Regions from separate parts of the Kosakonia sp. MUSA4 genome, predicted to be linked through region 2. Evidence: predicted binding sites of a transcription regulator. Region 2 holds the regulator's gene; the other holds the start of a gene.
What was found. Region 2 encodes PurR, which represses purine synthesis genes. Its sites were predicted from a motif close to CANGCAAACGTTTGCNTG; they were not measured.

Region 1: the regulator PurR is predicted to act here: its motif matches at 1,171-1,188, upstream of C0557_RS08170 (amino acid aminotransferase).

The regions. Positions count from the first base shown of each region.
Region 1 is NZ_CP025697.1:1,735,639-1,738,796, reverse strand. It holds gene C0557_RS08175 (porin) at 1-1,064, shown strand, start outside; gene C0557_RS08170 (amino acid aminotransferase) at 1,252-2,442, shown strand; gene C0557_RS08165 (MBL fold metallo-hydrolase) at 2,488-3,135, opposite strand; gene C0557_RS08160 (YcbK family protein) at 3,152-3,158, opposite strand, start outside.
Region 2 is NZ_CP025697.1:2,173,806-2,176,963, forward strand. It holds gene punR (DNA-binding transcriptional activator PunR) at 1-662, shown strand, start outside; gene purR (HTH-type transcriptional repressor PurR) at 682-1,707, opposite strand; gene C0557_RS10360 (YnhF family membrane protein) at 2,007-2,096, shown strand; gene C0557_RS10365 (MFS transporter) at 2,263-3,158, shown strand, end outside.

The sequences.
Region 1 (3,158 bases), 440 kb from region 2:
TAGCGGGTGCAGCTAACGCTGCTGAGATCTATAACAAAAACGGCAACAAACTGGATTTCTACGGTAAAGTTAACGCTGAACACGATTTCACTACTAGTGGTGATACGAATAACAGCGATCAGACTTATGCACAGATTGGTTTCAAAGGCGAAACTCAGATTAATGATATCCTGACTGGTTATGGCCAATGGGAATACCGTGCAAAAGCAAACGGTGCTGAAGGTACTTCTGGCACCGCTACCCGCAACCGTCTTGCCTTTGCTGGTCTGAAAGTTAAGGATGCAGGTTCTATCGATTATGGCCGTAACTACGGTATCGCATACGATGTTGAATCTTTCACCGATATGGCACCGTCTTACTCCGGTATGACTTGGGGTGGCAACTATGTTGATAACTTCCAAACCAGCCGTTCTACTGGCCTGTTGACCTACCGTAATAGCAACTTCTTCGGTCTGGTTGATGGTTTGAGCTTCGGCGTTCAGTACCAGGGTAAAAACGAACGTACAGATGACGTTGAAGAATCCAATGGTGACGGCGTTGGTTACTCCGCTGGCTATGATTTCGGTAACGGTGTTGGTCTGATCGCTGCTTACAGCAATGCAAACCGTACTGTTGCACAGAAAGCTGATGGCAAGGGCGATAAAGCTGAAACTTGGGGTGTTGGCGTGAAATATGACGCAAACAACATCTACCTTGCGAGCACCTACGCTGAAACCCGTAACACCACTCGTACTGGTTCCGATGGTGATGCTGGTTTCGCTAACAAAACTCAGAACTTCGAAGTTGTAGCTCAATACCAGTTCGACTTCGGCCTGCGTCCGGCAATCTCTTACGTGCAGACCAAAGGTAAAGATCTGGCCGCAAGCGGTACCTTTACCGGTGGCGATGCAGACCTGGCTAAATTCATCCAGGTTGGCGCAACCTACTACTTCAACAAAAACTTCAACGTGTGGGTTGACTACTACATCAACCTGCTGGACAAAGATTCTGCCTATGCTGAATCTGTTGGCGGCATCAACGGCAACGACGACATGGCTGCTGTTGGCGTGACCTACCAGTTCTAATCAGTCACCCCTCGACTGTTATATGCATATCAAACAGGGCTCCGGCCCTGTTTTTTTATGCCTGAAACAAAAATGCCGACGACTTTTGAAAAGCATCGCGCTTTTTATCGCAAACGGTTGGCAATTTGTGCGTCAGCCGTTACCCTGATAGCGGATTTCCCTTCTGTCATCAAAATGGAACCTCGTCATGTTTGAGAATATAACCGCTGCCCCTGCCGACCCTATTCTGGGTCTGGCCGATCTGTTTCGCGCCGATGAACGCCCCAATAAAATCAACTTAGGGATCGGTGTTTATAAAGATGAAACCGGCAAGACCCCGGTATTAACCAGCGTGAAGAAAGCAGAACAGTACCTGCTGGAAAATGAAGCCACCAAGAACTACCTCAGCATTGATGGTATTCCTGAGTTTGGCCGTTGCACCCAGGAACTGCTGTTCGGCAAAGGCAGCGCGATTATCAATGACAAACGTGCACGAACCGCACAGACTCCGGGCGGCACCGGCGGGCTGCGCGTCGCGGCAGATTTCCTTGCTAAAAACACCGCCGTTAAACGCGTCTGGGTAAGCAATCCAAGCTGGCCGAACCATAAAGGCGTCTTTAACTCCGCAGGACTCGAAGTCTGCGAATATAACTATTACGATGCGCAGAATCATGCACTGGATTTCGACGGTATGCTGGCGAGCCTGAACAATGCGCAGGCTGGCGATGTGGTGCTGTTCCATGGTTGCTGCCATAACCCGACGGGTATCGATCCTACGCTTGAGCAGTGGGAAACGCTGGCGAAGCTCTCCATTGAGAAAGGCTGGTTGCCGCTGTTCGATTTCGCCTATCAGGGGTTTGCCCGTGGCCTGGAAGAAGATGCTGAAGGCCTGCGCGCGTTTGCTGCGCTGCATAAAGAGTTTCTCGTCGCCAGCTCATTCTCCAAAAACTTCGGTCTCTACAGCGAGCGTGTCGGTGCCTGTACGCTGGTCGCGGCGGATGCAGAAAACGCCGATCGCGCCTTCAGCCAGATGAAATCCGTGATCCGCGCCAACTACTCAAACCCACCGGCACACGGCGCTTCTATCGTGGCAACCATTCTCAGCAATGACGCGCTGCGCGCGATCTGGGAACAAGAACTGACCGATATGCGCCAGCGCATTCAGCGTATGCGCCTGCTGTTTGTGAATACGTTGCAGGAGAAAGGGGCAAACCGCGATTTCAGCTTTATTACCCGTCAGAACGGTATGTTTTCGTTCAGCGGCCTGACCAAAGAGCAGGTACTGCGTTTGCGCGAAGAGTTTGGAATTTACGCTGTCGCTTCCGGGCGTATCAACGTCGCAGGCATGACGCCGGATAATATGTCGCCGCTGTGCGAAGCGATTGTCGCCGTGCTGTAAAATGTAACGCATACAGAAAGGGTCGCCGAAGCGACCCTTTTTTATTTACCACACCGGTAATTCATCCTGCAGGAACGGGTTGTGCAGCCGTTCATTACCCAGCGTCGACATTGGCCCGTGGCCAGGAATAAAGGTAACGTCATCGCCAAGCGGCAGCAATTTACGTTTGATTGAATCAATCAACTGCGCATGATTCCCCTGCGGGAAATCGCTGCGCCCAACGCCGCCTTTAAAAATCACATCGCCAGAAACCAGCAAACGCGACTGCGCATCAAAAAACACCACATGTCCCGGCGTATGCCCCGGGCAATGCAATACCTGTAATGTCACCTTACCGACGGTAACCGTATCGCCTTCACTTAACCAGCGGTCGGGTGTCAGCGGTAGGCAATCATCCAGACCAAACATCCGGCTTTGGGCGGGCAGCCCCTGCAACCAGAACTCATCATTTTTTTCCGGGCCAATAATCGGCACACCGTAATGCTGCGCCACTTCGGCTGCCGCACCCACATGATCAAGATGACCATGCGTGAGCAGAACTTGCGTCAACGTCACGCCGGAAGCATCCACTTCGGCGATAATACGCTGTGCATCACCGCCAGGATCGACCACAGCGGCAAGTTGAGTCTGTTCACACCAGATTAATGAACAATTCTGTGAGAACGCGGTAACCGGAATAATACGATAGTTCATACTGCTCCTCTGAGGTTTACCAG
Region 2 (3,158 bases):
AACAGATCGCTAACGGCTGGCGCGGCCAGCTGGCGATTGCCGTGGATAACATTGTGAAACCGGCGCGAACACGGCAACTGATCGTCGATTTCTACCGACATTTTAACGATGTCGAGTTACAGGTTTACCAGGAGGTGTTCAACGGTGTCTGGGATGCGCTGGCAGATGGACGCGTTGAGGTGGCGATTGGCGCGACCCAGGCGATCCCGGTCGGTGGACGCTACGCGTTTCGTGATATGGGCATGCTGAGCTGGAAATGCGTGGTTTCCAGCCGCCATCCACTGGCATCAATGCCCGGCCCGCTAAGCGATGAAACGTTGCGCAACTGGCCTTCGTTGATTCAGGAAGATACGTCGCGCTCGTTGCCTAAACGCATTACCTGGCTGCTGGATAACCAGAAGCGGGTCATCGTGCCGGACTGGTCCGCTTCCGAAGCCTGCCTTTCTGCCGGGCTGTGCGTGGGGATGGTGCCCGCGCATTTCGCCCGTCCACGGCTGGACAGCGGCGACTGGGTGGCGCTGGAACTGGAGAACCCTTTTCCGGATGCGGCCTGCTGCCTGACATGGCAACAAAACGACGCATCACCGGCGTTGAGCTGGCTGCTGGAGTATCTGGGGGACAGTGAGACGCTGAACAGCGAATGGTTGCGGGAGCCGGAGTAACGGCCCCCGCGGGATGTGATTAACGGCGGTAGTCGCGGAACGGGCCATCCGCCACCGAGCGGCGTTCGATCAGGCGCGGATGAACTTCAATGGATTGCGACTCTTCGCGTTTGTTGACGATACGATCGAGCAACATGGTAAACGCTGTTTCACCCAGCGAATCTTTCGGCTGATGGATGGTGGTCAGCGCGGGCGTAAAGTAGCGGGAATTGCGCACATTGTCATAGCCGATCAGCGAAATGTCCTGGGGAACGCGCAGCCCCATCTCATCTGCCGCGCAGAGCGCGCCCATCGCCATAATATCGCCGCCGCAGAACACGGCAGTGGGGCGGTGTGACTGGTTGAGGATCTGCTGCATCGCCCGGTAACCCGATTCCGGTTCAAAGTCGCCCTGTACGATCCAGTTTTCCGGTACGGTGATGATCGCTTCTTCCATCGCCTTCATAAAACCAGCGAGGCGGCCAGCGCCGGTGTTGCGCTCCAGCGGGCCTGGAATGACGCCGATATCGCGATGCCCGCGCTCAATCAGATAGCGGCCGGCCATATAGCCGCCTTCAAAAGCGTTATCAATGACCGAGTCGGTAAAATCGGCTTTCGCCTCGCCCCAGTCCATCACCACCATCGGGATATTACGGTACTCTTCCAGCATGCTCAGCAGCGATTCCGGGTATTCGGAGCACATCACCAGCAGGCCATCGACACGTTTTTGCGCCATCATCGACAGGTAGGCGCGCTGTTTCTCAAGGTTGTTCCAGGCGTTGCCAAGGATCAAGGTGTAGCCTTTCTGGAAGCATTTTTTCTCTACAGCTTCGATGATCTCGGCAAAATAGGCGGCTTCGCTGCTGGTGGCCAGCAAACCGATCGATTTAGTGTGATTGACTTTCAGGCTACGCGCCACGGCGCTGGGGGAGTAATGCAACTCTTTGATCGCTGCCCATACGGCGTTGCGGGTCTCTTCAGCGACGAAGCGCGTTTTGTTGATTACATGTGATACGGTTGTAGTGGAAACGTTTGCTCGTTTCGCGACGTCTTTAATCGTTGCCATCAGAAATCACTCCAGACCATATCATAAGCTCCTGATAATACTTAAGGTAAACGTTTGCCTTCAATCACCCTGAACCCCAGCAAAGTGAGTGCGGTACGCCGGGAAAAAGACACTAAACGTCAGGAGGGGAGTCAATGGCCGGTACGCTAATAAATTTAGCGTCGAATTTTGTCTTATCTTGAGCAAAAGGGGAAGCGCTAAAACATATCTCCCGCTAATTCCTGCAAGATTTTTATGATTATCTGTGCAAAAATGCGCAAACTCACTTTTTGTGGGGAAATGAAAATGGAGAAAAATTGATGAGCACCGATCTGAAGTATTCTTTGGTCACTACTGTCATTGTTCTGAGCCTGATTGTTTTCGGTGGGCTGACCGCCGCGCTGCATTGATCTGACACGAGGGAGAGCCTTCTCCCTCGGCTTTTCCCCCGCCATTGTTATCACTTCTGCAATAATCTTTTGTCATCCTGCTAACTTCTGTTTTTTGTGATTCATGTCATACTTTTGACTTCTGCGACAGTGTCCCCAACCGACACGGCTTTTTCGGAGTCAAACGATGAAAATTAATTTCCCTCTGCTTGCCCTGGCGATTGGCGCCTTTGGGATAGGTACAACGGAGTTCTCCCCGATGGGGTTGCTGCCCGTTATTGCCCGTGGCGTCGATGTTTCCATTCCGGCGGCGGGAATGCTGATTAGCGCTTATGCGATTGGCGTGATGGTGGGGGCGCCGCTAATGACGCTGCTGCTGTCACACCGTGGCAGACGTAACGCGCTGATCTTCCTGATGGCGATCTTTACACTGGGCAACGTGCTGTCGGCAATCGCGCCGGACTACACCACCTTAATGCTGGCGCGCATCGTCACCAGCCTCAACCACGGCGCCTTCTTTGGCCTGGGGTCGGTTGTTGCGGCAAGCGTGGTGGCAAAAGAGAAACAAGCCAGCGCCGTCGCGACCATGTTTATGGGGCTGACCATCGCCAATATTGGCGGCGTGCCTGCTGCAACCTGGCTGGGTGAAACCATCGGCTGGCGTATGTCATTTATGGCGACCGCCGGGCTGGGACTGGTTGCCATGCTGAGCCTCTACTTTTCACTGCCTGGCGGCGGAGCGGGCGAACGCCCGGATGTACGCAAAGAGTTGTCTGTGCTGGTTCGTCCACAGGTGCTGTCAGCACTGCTGACGACGGTGCTCGGCGCAGGCGCGATGTTCACACTTTATACCTATATTTCGCCGGTGCTGCGTACCATTACTGATGCTACGCCGGTATTTGTTACCGGGATGTTGGTGCTGATTGGCGTCGGTTTCTCGATTGGTAACTACCTTGGCGGCAAGCTGGCGGATCGTTCGGTAACCGGTACGCTGAAAGGCTTTCTTATCCTGTTGATTGCCATCATGCTGGCCATTCCGTTCCTGGCCCGTAGCGAAGTGGGCGCGGCTATCAGTATGGTGGT